3 regions of the Pseudomonas sp. S2_E02 genome follow, and region 3 is predicted to be linked to each of the others. Evidence: predicted binding sites of a transcription regulator. Region 3 holds the regulator's gene; each other region holds the start of a gene.
What was found. The regulator FliA, encoded in region 3, starts transcription of late flagellar genes. The targets are predictions, from matches to a motif close to CTAAAGTTTNNNNNNNNNNNGCCGNTAA.

Region 1 (5,107 bases), 2.1 Mb from region 3:
GACCGAACATGCCGGTGATCAGCGCGTAATTGAGCAGGAAATTCGCCACCGTGCCGGCCAGGCTGATGACCATCACCGGTGTCGCCCGGCCGATTGCACTGGTGAAACCGCGCAGGGCCATGAAACTGAGGTAGCCGGGCAGGGCGAAGGGCAGGGCAATCAGGAATTGCCCGGCCGCGTTGACGTTGGTTTCGGTCTGGCCGAACAGCAGCAACACCGGTTTCAGGTTCCACAGCAGCAACCCGGCGCCCAGCGCCATCAGCCACGCCAGCCACAACCCGGCCTGGGTCAGACGCGCAGCGCCAATGATGTCGCCGGCGCCCTTGCGAATCGCCACCAATGTGCCGACCGCTGCAATCACGCCGATGCAGAAAATCGACACGAACGAGTAAGTCGCCGCACCGAGACCGCCGCCCGCGAGCGCTTCAGGACTCAGGCGCGCCATCATCAACGTGTCAGTCAGCACCATCAACATGTGCGCCAACTGTGAAGCAATCAACGGCCCTGCCAGCCGCAGAATGGCCCAGAGTTCGGTACGCACAGGATGCTGCATGGTCATCACCACTCAATTTCAGAGGGAACAGGAGACCGTCGATTCTCGGCGCTTGGCGGGCTTTGCACAAAGGGATAAAAAGGATGGGTGGCATGATTAAAACTCATCCTAGGTAAACGGTTTAAGATTGGCTTTATCCCGCTATCGGAGCTTTCTGCATGTCTCGTCGTCTTCCTCCCTTGTATGCCCTGCGCGCATTTGAAGCGGCGGCGCGACATAGTTCGTTCACCCGGGCTGCCGAGGAATTGTCGATCACCCAGAGTGCGGTAAGTCGGCATATTCGGACCCTCGAAGATCACTTCGCCTGTCGGCTGTTTCATCGCAGCGGGCGCAATCTGCAACTGACCGAAGCGGCGCGGTTGCTGCTGCCCGGGATCCGCGAAGGCTTCAGTGCGCTGGAGCGGGCCTGCAATACCTTGCGTGCCGAGGACGACATTTTGCGCATGAAAGCGCCCTCGACCCTGACCATGCGCTGGTTGCTCGCGCGCCTGAGTCGCTTCCGCCATTTGCAGCCTGGCAACGAAGTGCAACTGACCAGTGCGTGGATGGACGTCGATTCGGTGGATTTCAACGATGAGCCTTTCGACTGCGCTGTTTTGTTGAGTGACGGGCATTTTCCGCCGGATTGGGAGGCGAGTTTATTGTTTCCCGAAGAGCTGATTCCGGTGGGGGCGCCGAACCTGCTGAATGATCAGCCGTGGGATCTGGCTCGACTGGCTTGCACCGAATTACTTCACCCGACACCGGACCGTCGCGATTGGCGCAGTTGGCTGGAACACATGGGGCTGTCCGATCAGGTGTCACTCAAGGGTGGGCAAGTGTTCGATACCCTCGAATTGGGCATGATCGCGGCGGCGCGCGGGTACGGTGTGTCGATGGGCGACCTGTTAATGGTCGCCGAAGATGTGGCGCAGGGAAGGCTGAGCCTGCCGTGGCCAACCGCGGTCGCCAGCGGCTTGAATTACTACCTTGTGTGGCCAAAGACCCGCCCGGGAGGTGAACGTTTGCGCCGTCTCAGCGACTTTCTGCAAAGCGAAGTCCGCGCCATGGAGTTGCCGGCGGTCGTGCGCTTGAGCTGAAACGTTAGAGCCGCCACAATGCCGGCCTTGTGCCATAACCTTGTTTTCCGCTCAAGTATTTGGATCCACCGCCGAATACGTGCTTGTGGAACCGTCGTGCCGGTATCCACGATTCACCCCCACAACCAGAAAAATTTCCGAGTCGAGATCAAGGAGGATCCCGTGGCTCGGCCAGGAGCTGTCCATGTCTCAACCTCGCGCTCGGATCGCCTCGCAGCTGGGCCTCGCGCTCGCTGTAATACTGGCGATAGTTATCAGTGGCAGTACGGTGTTCGCCTTGCGTTCGCTGGACTCCGCCAACCTCGCCACTCGTGAAGAGCATCTGGCCAGTGAGGCGCGGCTGCTGGCCGACCAACTGAGCACCTTCCACGGCACGCTGCGTGAAAGCACCCAGCGCCTGAGCGGGCTGTTCGAGAAGCGCTTTAGCGCAGGTCTGAGCATTCACCCGAGTGAGCCGGTGAATGTTGCCGGCACCCAGACCCCGGGTCTGCATCTGGGCAGCGAAGTGCTGAACAACAACTTCAAGGAAGTCGACGAGTTCAAGCAGATGACCGCCGGCGTCGCCACACTGTTCGTGCGCAGCGGCGAAGACTTCATCCGCGTCAGCACTTCGCTGACCAAACAGGATGGCACCCGTGCCATCGGCACCTTGCTCGATCACGCGCACCCGGCCTACGCGAAGTTGATGGCGGGGCAGGGTTACGTCGGTCGCGCCTTGCTGTTCGATCGCTCCTACATGACCCAATACACCCCGGTGCGCGATGGCAGCGGCAAGGTGATTGCGGTGCTGTTCGTCGGCTTCGATTACACCGACGCGCAGAACATCCAGTTCGATAACCTCAAGCGCTTCCGCATTGGCCAGAGCGGTTCGCTGGCGTTGCTCGACGAGCAAAACAAATGGCTGGTCGCGCCGGCGGGGGTGCAGGCGCTGGACCAAGCCGTTCCGGTGATCAAAGGTTTGGCTGCAAAGCCGGGCAAGGGTGAGTTCTGGAGCGACACCTCGGAAGATTTCTACAGCATTGCCGTGCCGTTCGATGGCGGGCCATGGTCGGTCGTGGCGAGCATGCCGAAAGCCGAGATCCGCGCGGTGACCTGGAGCGTGGGTACGCAACTGGCCATTGGCAGTCTGTTGGCGATGCTGCTGGCGGTCGGATCTGTGGTCTGGCTGCTGCGCAGCAAACTGGCGCCTCTGGGGGATCTGGTGCGTCAGGCCGAGGCCTTGGGCGCCGGTGATCTGAGCGTTCGCCTGAACGTATCGAGCAACGATGAAATCGGTCAGTTGTCGCGCGCGTTCAACCAGATGAGCCAGGCGCTGTCGACCATGGTCGAGCACATCCGCCGCTCTTCGGAAGAGGTCAATAGCCGTGCCCAGGCCCTGTCCGGTTTGTCCGGTGGTGCGTATGAAGGCATGGAGCAACAATCTGGCGAAATCACCAGCATGGCCGGCGCGGTGGAAGAGTTCAGTGCGACGTCGTTGAACATCGCCGACAACATGGGCGCGACCCAGCGTCTGGCGCAGGAAAATGCCCAGCAAACGCAGATTGGCCGCAGCTCGATGGAAGAAGCGTCGTCCTCGCTGGAGCAAATCGCTGGCGCCCTGAATAGCACTGCGACGGTGATCAACACCCTTGGCCAGCGCTCGCAGGAGATCGGCGGCATCGTGGGTGTGATCACCTCGATCGCCGAGCAGACCAACCTTCTGGCACTTAACGCAGCAATCGAAGCTGCCCGTGCCGGTGAGCAGGGTCGTGGCTTTGCTGTGGTGGCCGATGAGGTGCGCAGCCTGGCCTCGCGTACTCGTCAGGCGACTGATGAAATTTCCAGCATGATCCACAGCATCCAGCAGGAAACCGGCAACGCGATCAGCACCATGGAGCAGGGCAATGTGCTGATGCAGGAAGGCTTGTCGCGCAACGCCAACGTGGCGTCGGCGCTGGCGCGAATCGATGAACAGAGCCGTTCGGCGGGACAGCAGTTTGCCGCGATTACCACGGCCACTCAGGAGCAGAGCAGCACCGCGACGTTGTTGAGCAGCAATTTGCAGAGCATTGCGCTGGCCAACAGTGAGCAGCGTGAGGTTGTGTCGAACCTGGCGGTGACGGCTAAAGAGCTGGAGAAACTGGCGGCGGATTTGCGTTCCGAGGTTGATCGCTTCCGTTGATACAGCCTTGATATAGCTTTCGCGAGCAAGCTCGCTCCCACATTTTCCGGGGTAGCTCACAAATTGTGTGAACACCCGAAAACCTTGTGGGAGCGAGCTTGCTCGCGAATGCATCCATGCCAATTCTTGATAAATCACACGATCGCAAGCTCCGCTACACTTGCTGAAACGTTTCCGCAGCGCTATAAAAATGGCACAACTCCAATAAAGGCTGCTGCCATGACCCCGCTCAAACTCGCCGTCGCCCTCGGCGCATTCTCTGCTGCTTCCCACGCCATGGCTTGGGATTACGTCCTTCTCGATACCAACAAGCCCGCGCAAAACTGGACCATCACCAGTGAGCAGCTCGGCGTGAAAACCGCCAAACCCTTCTCCGTGAGCCTGCGTACCTTGCACGGTGGGCGGCAGGAAGGCGTCAGCATTGTTGATATCGATAACGGCACAATGAAACTCTCGGTGGTGCCCACCCGAGGCATGAACGTCTTGCAGGCTTCTGTCGGCGACGTGCGGATGGGTTGGGATTCGCCGGTCAAGGACGTGGTCAACCCGGCCTTTATCGAGCTCAACGGGCGTGGTGGGCTGGGTTGGCTGGAGGGCTTCAATGAACTGGTCGCCCGCTGCGGTTACGAATGGGTCGGCCATCCCGGCATCGACAATGGCGAACTGCTGACCTTGCACGGCCGCGCCGCCAACATCCCGGCCAGCGCCGTCACCCTGCACATCGATGAAAAGCCGCCCTACGCCATCAGCCTGCGCGGCGAGCTGAAGGAGCAGGCGTTCAAGAAAGTCGATTTCTCGGTCGTCACCGAGCTGGTCACCGAACCCGGCACTGCGCGTTTCGCCCTCAATGACACGCTGACCAACAACGGTGATTATCCGAAGGAATACCAGGCGCTGTATCACAGCAACTTCAGTACGCCGTTTCTCGAGCAAGGCGCCCGTTTTGCTGCACCGGTAAAACAGGTCTCGCCTTTCAACGACAAGGCCAAGGGTGATCTTGCGGACTGGCAGACCTATCGCGCGCCGACCAAGGACTATGACGAAACCGTCTACAACGTCGTGCCTTACGCCGACGCCAAAGGCGAAACCCTGACTGTTCTGCATAACAAAGCGGGCAGCCTCGGTGTTTCCGTTGGCTTCAATACCCAGCAGTTGCCGGTGTTCTCCCTGTGGAAAAACACTGACACTCAAGGCCAGGGCTATGTCACCGGGCTGGAGCCGGGAACCAGTTTTTCCTACAACCGTCGCTATCAGCGTCCGCTGAATCTGGTGCCGACCATCGCGCCCAAAGAACAAAAACAGTTCCAGATCAGC
Region 2 (5,107 bases), 2.8 Mb from region 3:
CGTGACGACGAAATTCGCCGCACCATTCAGGTTCTGCAACGCCGCACCAAGAACAACCCGGTGTTGATCGGTGAGCCAGGCGTGGGCAAAACCGCCATCGCCGAAGGCCTGGCCCAGCGCATCATCAACGGCGAAGTGCCGGACGGCCTCAAAGGCAAGCGTCTGCTCTCGCTGGACATGGGCGCGCTGATTGCCGGTGCCAAGTATCGCGGTGAGTTCGAAGAGCGCCTGAAATCGTTGCTCAACGAACTGTCGAAGCAGGAAGGGCAGATCATTCTGTTTATCGACGAACTGCATACCATGGTCGGCGCCGGTAAAGGCGAAGGTTCGATGGATGCCGGCAACATGCTCAAGCCTGCGCTGGCTCGCGGTGAGTTGCACTGCGTTGGCGCGACCACGCTCAACGAGTACCGCCAATATATAGAGAAGGATGCGGCGCTTGAGCGACGCTTCCAGAAAGTTCTGGTGGATGAGCCGAGCGAAGAAGACACCATTGCCATCCTGCGTGGCCTTAAAGAGCGTTACGAGGTTCACCACAAGGTGGCAATCACCGACGGCGCGATCATCGCCGCGGCCAAGCTCAGCCATCGCTACATCACTGACCGGCAGTTGCCGGACAAGGCCATCGATCTGATCGACGAGGCCGCTAGTCGCATCCGCATGGAAATCGACTCCAAACCGGAAGTGCTCGATCGTCTGGAACGTCGCCTGATTCAGTTGAAGGTGGAATCCCAGGCGCTGAAGAAAGAAAGCGACGAAGCGGCGATGAAACGTCTGGAGAAACTCCAGGAAGAAATCGTCCGCCTCGAACGCGAGTATTCCGATCTGGAAGAAATCTGGAACTCGGAAAAAGCCGAGGTGCAGGGTTCTGCGCAGATTCAGCAGAAGATCGAGCAGTCGCGGCAGGAACTGGAAGCCGCGCGCCGTAAAGGTGACCTCAACCGTATGGCTGAATTGCAGTACGGGGTGATCCCGGATCTGGAACGCAGCCTGCAAATGGTCGACCAGCACGGCAAGAGCGAAAACCAGTTGCTGCGCAGCAAGGTGACTGAAGAAGAAATCGCTGAAGTTGTGTCGAAGTGGACCGGCATCCCGGTGTCGAAAATGCTCGAAGGCGAGCGCGACAAGCTGATGAAGATGGAAAGCCTGTTGCACAAACGGGTCATCGGTCAGGAAGAGGCCGTGGTCGCCGTCGCCAACGCGGTACGCCGTTCGCGCGCCGGGTTGTCCGACCCGAATCGTCCGAGCGGCTCGTTCATGTTCCTCGGCCCGACCGGTGTCGGTAAAACCGAGCTGTGCAAGGCGCTGGCCGAATTCCTCTTTGATACGGAAGAGGCGATGGTGCGGATCGACATGTCCGAGTTCATGGAGAAACATTCCGTGGCTCGCCTGATCGGTGCACCACCGGGATACGTCGGCTACGAAGAGGGTGGTTACCTGACCGAGGCGGTGCGTCGCAAGCCTTATTCGGTGATCCTGCTGGACGAAGTCGAGAAGGCGCACCCGGATGTGTTCAACATCTTGCTGCAAGTGCTCGAGGATGGTCGCCTGACCGACAGCCATGGCCGTACGGTGGATTTCCGCAACACCGTGATCGTCATGACTTCGAACCTGGGGTCGGTACAGATCCAGGAACTGGTCGGTGATCGTGAGGCTCAACGTGCTGCAGTCATGGATGCGCTGACGTCGCACTTCCGTCCGGAGTTCATCAACCGGGTCGACGAAGTGGTGATCTTCGAGCCTTTGGCGCGGGATCAGATCGCGGGCATTACCGAGATCCAGTTGGGCCGTCTGCGCAGCCGTCTGGCCGAGCGCGAGCTGAAGCTGGAACTCAGTCCAGAGGCGATGGACAAGTTGATCGCCGTTGGCTACGACCCGGTGTATGGCGCACGTCCTTTGAAACGGGCAATTCAGCGCTGGATCGAAAACCCGCTGGCGCAGTTGATCCTCTCGGGTCACTTCATGCCGGGCGACACGGCAACCGGCACTGTCGAGAACGACGAAATCGTTTTCAACTAAGCCTGAGCGCCAATGAAAAAACGAGGGCCCCACATTGTGGGGCCTTTTTTTTCGTTAGGCTGTTGAACTCAAAGGAAAAGGCTTGTAAAGTGCGCCCCGCAGTCAGTCGCCAAGACGGTCTCAGCTCACTGAGTTGAAATCTGAAATAAGTTGCAAATCATTAACTTGAAAGCAATTTAGGGGGTTGACAGAGGTGTTCTAGGTTGTAGAATAGCGCGCCTCAGACACACGAACGCAGCGATGCGAACGAGTGGCTAGATGCAGTAAGTTTCACCGTTGTAAATTGAAATATGTAGTTCCGTGATAGCTCAGTCGGTAGAGCAAATGACTGTTAATCATTGGGTCCCAGGTTCGAGTCCTGGTCACGGAGCCAATTTCAAACCGGGGTATAGCGCAGTCCGGTAGCGCGCCTGCTTTGGGAGCAGGATGTCAGGAGTTCGAATCCCCTTACCCCGACCATTTTTGGGTCGTTAGCTCAGTTGGTAGAGCAGTTGGCTTTTAACCAATTGGTCGTAGGTTCGAATCCCACACGACCCACCATTTTTGAAACCAGTTTGCGCTGGGATCGAATCTTAAGATCAGAGGCCAAAAGCGCTGATCGAAGAAGGCGATCTTTGAAAGGTCGCCTTTTTTTTACCGGGGTATAGCGCAGTCCGGTAGCGCGCCTGCTTTGGGAGCAGGATGTCAGGAGTTCGAATCCCCTTACCCCGACCATATTAAAAATCCTCGTATCGAAAGATACGGGGATTTTTTTGTCCGACAAAAACTCATTTCCCCTTCAGGTCATCATACAACCTGCCGATAGCCCGCTAACACGAGGGGACTGCCATGGCTTTCGCCCCTTGAATCTGGCCAATACAAGAATAAGGGCGTTCGTCATGTTGCTTCGTCAGTTGAATATTGCTCCCCGGGCAGCCCTGGGGTTCGCCCTGATCGCGGTGTTGGTAGCCTTGCTCGGCGTGTTTGCGCTGGGGCAGATGTCGAGCATTCGCGATAGTGAAGTCGCAGTAGAAAACCAGTGGCTGCCGAGCATTCGTGGCGGCGACGAGATCCGCGAGATCATGCTGCGCATCCGCACCATCTCGTTGCGTATGGCGCTGGATCAGGACGCGAACAATATCGCCACCTACCGCAGCCAGATGGACACCCGCGACAAAGAGCTGAGCGAGAAAATCGCCGCCTACGACAAACTGGTCGACACCCCGGAGGGCCAGCAGCTATACGACCAATTCAAAAAGACCTTCGCCGCGTACCGCAATGGTATCGCTCAATCCTTCGCCCTCGCCGAGCAAGGCAAGCGTGATGAGTTGACCAGGTTGTTGCTGGTCGACATGAAAACCGTTGTCGATGGCTCCGGCAAACAACTCAACGACCTGGCGAATCTGTTCGCCAAACAGGTCGCCGCCGAAAGCCAGAAGTCCGCTGCGCACTATGAAAACTCGCGCACGATTGTCAGTTTGTTTATTGCGTTGGCCGCGCTGGCCACGGTGGCACTGGCGATGATGCTCACCCGCAGTATCGTTCGTCCGCTCAGCAGCGCCGTGAGCGCAGCAGAAAGTGTCGCGCAGGGGGATCTGACCCGGCCGATCGAAACCCATGGCAACGATGAAGTCAGTCGCTTGCTCAAAGCGTTGGCGACCATGCAGCAGAACCTGCGCGAGACGCTGCAAGGCATCAGCGGTTCGGCGACGCAACTGGCGACCGCTGCCGATGAACTCAATGCGGTGACGCTCGACAGCACCCAGGGACTGCAACAGCAGAACAACGAAATCGAACAAGCCGCGACGGCCGTCAACCAGATGACGGCCGCAGTGGAAGAGGTCGCACGCAATGCGGTGTCGACTTCTGACGCGACCCGTCAATCCAGCGAGTCGGCGCATCTGGGTCAGGTGCGCGTCAGTGAGACCGCCACGGCCATCAATGCACTGGCCAGCGATGTGCAACAGACCGGTGAGTTGGTGCAATCACTGGCCAATCAATCGCAGGACATCGGCAAAGTGCTCGACGTGATTCGGGCGATTGCCGAGCAGACCAATTTGCTGGCGCTCAACGCGGCGATTGAAGCGGCGCGGGCCGGTGAGAGCGGGCGAGGCTTTGCCGTAGTCGCCGATGAAGTACGCGCGCTGGCCTATCGCACGCAGCAATCGACGCAGGAGATCGAGCAGATGGTCCAGGGCATGCGCAGCGGTTCGAGCCTGGCGCTGGATTCGATGCAGGCCAGTACCGCGCGGGCGACGACCACACTGGCCTTGGCTGAGCGTGCCGGTGAGGCGCTGCAAACCATTACCGCGTCGGTGCATGAGATCCATGAGCGCAATCTGGTGATCGCCAGCGCAGCTGAAGAACAAGCGCAAGTAGCCCGGGAAGTGGATCGCAACCTGGTGAATATTCGTGATTTATCGTTACGTTCTGCCGCAGGCGCTGACCAGACCAGCGCGTCCAGCCATGAGTTGTCGCAACTGGCCAATGCCTTGCAGGGCATGGTACGGCGCTTCCAGTTGTAAACGGGCAGACGTAAAAAAGCCGCGTTTCTTTCAGGAGAAGCGCGGCTTGTTTTTTATTGTCGATCAGGCGCCGTCTTGGTCTTTCAGGTGTTCGAACAGGCCTTTCGGCATCTTCTTGCCGTTGGCTTCAAAGTTGGCCTTCACGTTGTTGTAGGCCTCTTGTTCGTCGATGAAACCGTCATGGTTGGTGTCGATCTTGTCGAAATCGGACTTCGGCGCGACTTTCAGAAATTCGGCGCGCGAGACCTTGCCGTCACCGTCGCTGTCCGTCTTGGCCATCGAAGCATCGCCACATTTGCCTTCACCGCATTTGCCTTCCGGCGCTTTCACCGAGGTTTCCGCCGAGGCAACCATGTAGCCCTGCGCCAGTGGCTGAGCGGCAAAAACCGAACCGGACAACATCAGGCCGCCCGCCAGCGCGGCGCCGATCAGGCCAATGGATTTTTTACCGAGGGTCGAAGTACGGGACATTTACATTCTCCTGGGCTGCGCTGTGCAACCACACGTTAAGGACGATTGCCTGAGCAGGTGTTGCTCGGGTGTGGCCATTAAGCGGTGGCGGTGTATCGCGTCTGTGTCGCGGA
Region 3 (5,107 bases):
CCTGGACTGCATGTGCTGGCCTACCAGGAAATACCGGACAACAAGCAAGTGACCATCGTTGCGACAGTAGGGCCCAACGGCTGAGGTAGTGGTTTATGCAAGTTAAGCGTTTCTTTGCCGCCGATATGCGTCAGGCCATGAAGCTGGTTCGTGATGAGCTGGGCGCTGATGCCGCCATCATTGGCAACCGCCGCATTGCCGGCGGTGTCGAGCTGACGGCGGCACTGGATTACAAATTGTCGGCGCTGGCGCCACGGGTTCCGAACATGGAGCTCGAGGACGAACTGCGCAAGACCCAGTCGCGCATCGTCACCGCTCAGGCCGAGTTGAGCCTGCGTGGCGAAGCCGATGGCAATAGCAATCGCCAGATTTTCGCCGGGCTGCCGTTGACCGCCGGCCTGCCGCTGACCGCCGCTGAACCGCTGACCGAGCCGACTTACGCCGCTCCGGCGCGTCCGGCCCCGGCACCTGCGCAGTCCTCCGGTGGTATCGATCCGCGTGCACTGGATTCGATGCGCTTTGAATTGAACAGCCTGCGCGAGCTGATGGAAGTTCAGCTCGGCACCCTGGCCTGGAATCAGCTGCAAGGCAGCCGTCCGGCGCAAGCCAACCTGTATCGCCGTCTGCAACGTATCGGCCTGTCCGGCCCGTTGTCGCGCGATCTGCTGGCGATGATCACTGATATCGAAGAACCGCGTCAGGCTTGGCGCATGCTGCTCGCGCATCTGGCCCGGATGATTGCCGTACCGGAAGTCGAGCCACTGGAAGAGGGCGGTATCATTGCCATGGTCGGTCCTGCCGGCATGGGCAAGACCACTACACTCGCCAAGCTGGCCGCGCGTTATGTGCTGAAATACGGCGCGCAGAATGTCGCGCTGGTGAGCATGGACAGTTTCCGTATCGGCGCTCAGGAACAACTGAAGACGCTGGGCCGCATTCTCAATGTGCCAGTGACCCATGTCGATCCGGGCCAATCGCTGGTGCAAGCGCTGGATCCACTGCTGCGCAAACGCGTGGTATTGATCGATACTGCCGGCCTGCAAGCCAGCGATCCGGCCCTGCGCATGCAGCTGGAAAGTCTGGCCGGGCGTGGCATTCGTTCAAAAAATTATCTGGTCTTGGCAACCACCAGCCAGAAACAGGTTCTAACCGCCGCTTATCACAGTTACAAGCGTTGCGGGCTTGCCGGCTGCATCCTGACTAAACTGGATGAAACGGCCAGCCTTGGCGAAGTGTTGAGCCTGGCGATCAGTCATGAATTGCCGGTCGCGTACCTGACCGATGGCCCACGGATTCCGGATGATTTGCATCTGCCGCGCCGTCATCAACTGGTCAGCCGCGCCGTCAGCGTGCAAATGCAGGAAGAACCCAGCGAAGAAGCCATGGCTGACATGTTCGCTGATATCTATCACAGCCCGACCAAGCAGGTAGGCTGAGGTATTCATGAACAGTTTTTGTACCTACATCGATGGTCTGCCATGCATTGTTCCGGTTGTGAACGCGCAGCCAGTAATGTGGCCTCCGTCTATGCAAGACAAGGTAAAGAAATAACATGGGCAGCATGCATCCCGTACAGGTGATCGCGGTGACCGGCGGCAAAGGTGGCGTCGGCAAGACTAACGTGTCAGTGAACTTGTCGCTGGCGCTGGCAGAGCTTGGCCGTCGGGTCATGCTGCTGGACGCCGACCTGGGTCTGGCGAACGTTGACGTATTGTTGGGGCTGACCCCTAAACGCACGCTGGCCGACGTCATCGAAGGCCGGTGCGAGCTGCGCGACGTGCTGTTGCAAGGCCCTGGTGGCATTCGCATCGTGCCGGCGGCGTCCGGCACCCAGAGCATGGTGCACCTGAGCCCGGCGCAACATGCCGGCCTGATTCAGGCGTTCAGCGACATCGGTGACAATCTCGATGTACTGGTGATCGATACCGCTGCGGGTATTGGTGACTCGGTAGTCAGTTTTGTTCGCGCCGCGCAAGAAGTGTTGCTGGTGGTCTGCGATGAGCCGACCTCGATCACTGACGCCTACGCGCTGATCAAACTGCTCAACCGCGATTACGGCATGAACCGCTTCCGCGTCCTCGCCAACATGGCGCAGAGCCCGCAGGAAGGGCGCAACCTGTTCGCCAAGTTGACCAAGGTCACGGATCGCTTCCTTGACGTGGCCCTACAATACGTCGGCGCCGTGCCTTACGACGAAAGCGTGCGTAAAGCGGTGCAGAAGCAGCGCGCGGTGTACGAAGCCTTTCCGCGTTCCAAGTGCGCGCTGGCGTTCAAGGCGATCGCGCAGAAGGTCGACACCTGGCCGCTGCCCGCCAACCCGCGTGGCCACCTTGAGTTTTTCGTCGAGCGCCTCGTGCAGCAAACGGCAGGGCCCGTGCTATGACCGCAAGCGGTATGAACTACTACAAGAAGTCGGCACGTGACGCGCAGTACGAGTTGATCGAGCGTTACGCGCCACTGGTCAAACGCATTGCCTACCACTTGCTGGCGCGCTTGCCGGCGAGTGTGCAGGTCGAAGACCTGATCCAGGCCGGGATGATCGGCCTGCTTGAAGTCTCGACCAAATACGACGCCAGCAAAGGCGCCAGTTTCGAAACGTACGCGGGCATACGAATCCGCGGCGCGATGCTCGACGAAGTGCGCAAAGGGGACTGGGCGCCACGCTCGGTTCACCGCAATACCCGTATGGTCAGCGACGCGATTCGCTCAATTGAAGCTAAAACCGGCCGTGATGCTAAAGATCACGAGGTTGCGGCCGAACTCCAATTGAGTCTCGACGATTACTACGGGATTTTGAATGACACCTTGGGCAGTCGCCTGTTCAGTTTCGACGACCTGTTGCAGGACGGCGAACACGAAGGGCTGCACGAGGATGGCGCGAGTGCTCATATGGAGCCGTCACGCGATCTGGAAGATGAACGTTTCCAGGCAGCGTTGGCGGACGCGATTGCCAATTTGCCGGAGCGTGAGCGACTGGTGTTGGCGCTGTACTACGACGAAGAGCTGAACCTCAAGGAGATCGGTGAAGTCCTTGGCGTCAGTGAATCGCGGGTCAGCCAGTTACACAGCCAGTGCGCGGCCCGTTTGCGGGGGCGTTTGGGGGAGTGGCGAGCGCGCTGAAGGCAGTGTGGGGACACTGCGAACGAGGCTGGTGCGGTGATGAACGGCACCGGTCTTGCTCTGTTGTGCTCCAGACAGTCTTCGAGTGCTACGCCGGAATGATTGAAATGGCGCGTCCAGGTGCTGGGCGCGTTTAAGACTGCTTGGAGGTCGAATTGGACAAGAACATGAAAATCCTCATCGTTGATGACTTCTCAACGATGCGGCGGATCATCAAGAACCTGCTGCGTGATCTGGGGTTCACCAACACTGTCGAGGCGGATGATGGCGTGACTGCCATTCCAGTGCTCAACAGCGGAAGCATCGACTTTCTGGTAACGGACTGGAACATGCCGGGCATGACCGGTATCGACCTGCTGCGTCACGTGCGTGCCGATGAAAAACTCAAGCACTTGCCAGTGCTGATGGTGACTGCAGAAGCCAAGCGCGAGCAGATCATTGAAGCCGCTCAGGCTGGTGTAAACGGCTACGTAGTCAAACCTTTCACGGCTCAGGCGTTGAAAGACAAAATCGAGAAGATTTTCGAACGCATCGGCTGATGAACGCGCGGGGGAGCTATGGAGCATAACGAATCTTCACAGGGCGATTTCGAGTCGACCCTGAAAAAACACGCGGTCGAACTGGTCGAAAGCCTTGAAAAAGGCAGGTTCGGCGACGCTGTGCAACTGATCCATGAGCTCAATCAGACCCGTGACCGTGGCCTGTACCAGGAAGTCGGCAAGCTCACACGTGAACTGCACAGTGCGATCGTCAACTTCCAGATCGATCCGAACATGCCGCAGGCCGAGGAAGTGTCGCAAATCACCGACGCCACCGAACGCCTGGGCTATGTGGTCAAGCTGACAGAAGCCGCGGCCAACCGCACCATGGATCTGGTGGAAAGCGCCACGCCGGTGGTCAACAGTCTGGCTGATGAAGCGCAGACCTTGAGCGCCGATTGGGGTCGCTTCATGCGTCGCGAGGTCGGGGCTGAAGAGTTCCGCGAGCTGGCGCGCCGGGTCGACGGTTTTCTGTCACGCAGCAGCACGGACAACCGTGCGGTGTCGAGCAATCTCAACGACATCCTGCTGGCCCAGGATTACCAGGACCTGACCGGTCAGGTGATCAAGCGTGTGACCCAACTGGTCACCGAAGTCGAAAGCAATTTGCTCAAACTCGTGCTCATGGCCAGTCAGGTCGACCGCTTTGCGGGCATCGAACATGACCGCGCCGCGATGCTTGCAGAAAAAGATCCACAAAAACATCTCTCGCAGGGTGAAGGTCCGCAGATTCATGCCGATAAACGAGAAGACGTTGTGTCCGGTCAGGACGATGTGGACGATTTGTTATCCAGCCTCGGATTCTAGAGTTGTGGAATTTTAGGTTTTTTGGGTTTTTAGACCTGTAGGAGCACCCCATTAATGAGCTTCGGCGCCGATGAAGAGATCCTTCAGGATTTCCTGGTTGAGGCCGGCGAGATTCTTGAGCAACTGTCCGAACAACTGGTCGAGCTGGAAAGCCGTCCGGATGACGCAGATCTGCTCAACGCAATTTTTCGCGGTTTCCACACTGTAAAAGGGGGCGCCGGCTTCCTTCAGCTCAACGAGCTGGTGGAGTGCTGTCACATCGCCGAAAACGTGTTCGACATCCTGCGCAAGGGTGAGCGTCGCGTTGATGCAGAACTGATGGACGTTGTCCTCGAAGCACTGGACGCGGTGAACAGCATGTTCAGCGAAGTCCGTGAGCGTGCACCGATCACCGCCGCTACCCCGGAACTGCTGGCCGCCCTGGCGCGTCTGGCCGAACCGCAATCGGCGGATGCCGCCCCGGCATCGCCGGTGGCCGAGATGATCGAAGAACTGGTCGTCGAAGGCGACGCGTCGGGCGACATCACCGATAACGAATTTGAACAACTGCTGGACTCGCTGAACGCCGTCAAGGCTGAAGCTGAAGCCCCGGCCGCTGTTGCAACTGCGCAAACGGCCGCTGAAGCCGCGAGCGACGAAAT

Region 1: AB4O01_RS19345 (methyl-accepting chemotaxis protein) is a predicted target of FliA. The motif match lies at 1,683-1,710, and genes of this name have one in related genera.
Region 2: AB4O01_RS15765 (methyl-accepting chemotaxis protein) is a predicted target of FliA. The motif match lies at 2,797-2,824, and genes of this name have one in related genera.

The regions. Positions count from the first base shown of each region.
Region 1 is NZ_CP162761.1:4,282,646-4,287,752, reverse strand. It holds gene AB4O01_RS19355 (NorM family multidrug efflux MATE transporter) at 1-553, opposite strand, end outside; gene AB4O01_RS19350 (LysR substrate-binding domain-containing protein) at 712-1,632, shown strand; gene AB4O01_RS19345 (methyl-accepting chemotaxis protein) at 1,817-3,793, shown strand; gene AB4O01_RS19340 (aldose 1-epimerase family protein) at 4,013-5,107, shown strand, end outside.
Region 2 is NZ_CP162761.1:3,519,970-3,525,076, reverse strand. It holds gene clpB (ATP-dependent chaperone ClpB) at 1-2,019, shown strand, start outside; tRNA gene AB4O01_RS15785 (tRNA-Asn) at 2,317-2,392, shown strand; tRNA gene AB4O01_RS15780 (tRNA-Pro) at 2,402-2,478, shown strand; tRNA gene AB4O01_RS15775 (tRNA-Lys) at 2,484-2,559, shown strand; tRNA gene AB4O01_RS15770 (tRNA-Pro) at 2,657-2,733, shown strand; gene AB4O01_RS15765 (methyl-accepting chemotaxis protein) at 2,898-4,523, shown strand; gene AB4O01_RS15760 (HvfA family oxazolone/thioamide-modified RiPP metallophore) at 4,587-4,994, opposite strand.
Region 3 is NZ_CP162761.1:6,340,872-6,345,978, forward strand. It holds gene flhA (flagellar biosynthesis protein FlhA) at 1-84, shown strand, start outside; gene flhF (flagellar biosynthesis protein FlhF) at 96-1,436, shown strand; gene fleN (flagellar synthesis regulator FleN) at 1,553-2,383, shown strand; gene fliA (RNA polymerase sigma factor FliA) at 2,380-3,120, shown strand; gene AB4O01_RS28495 (chemotaxis response regulator CheY) at 3,288-3,659, shown strand; gene AB4O01_RS28500 (protein phosphatase CheZ) at 3,678-4,466, shown strand; gene AB4O01_RS28505 (chemotaxis protein CheA) at 4,521-5,107, shown strand, end outside.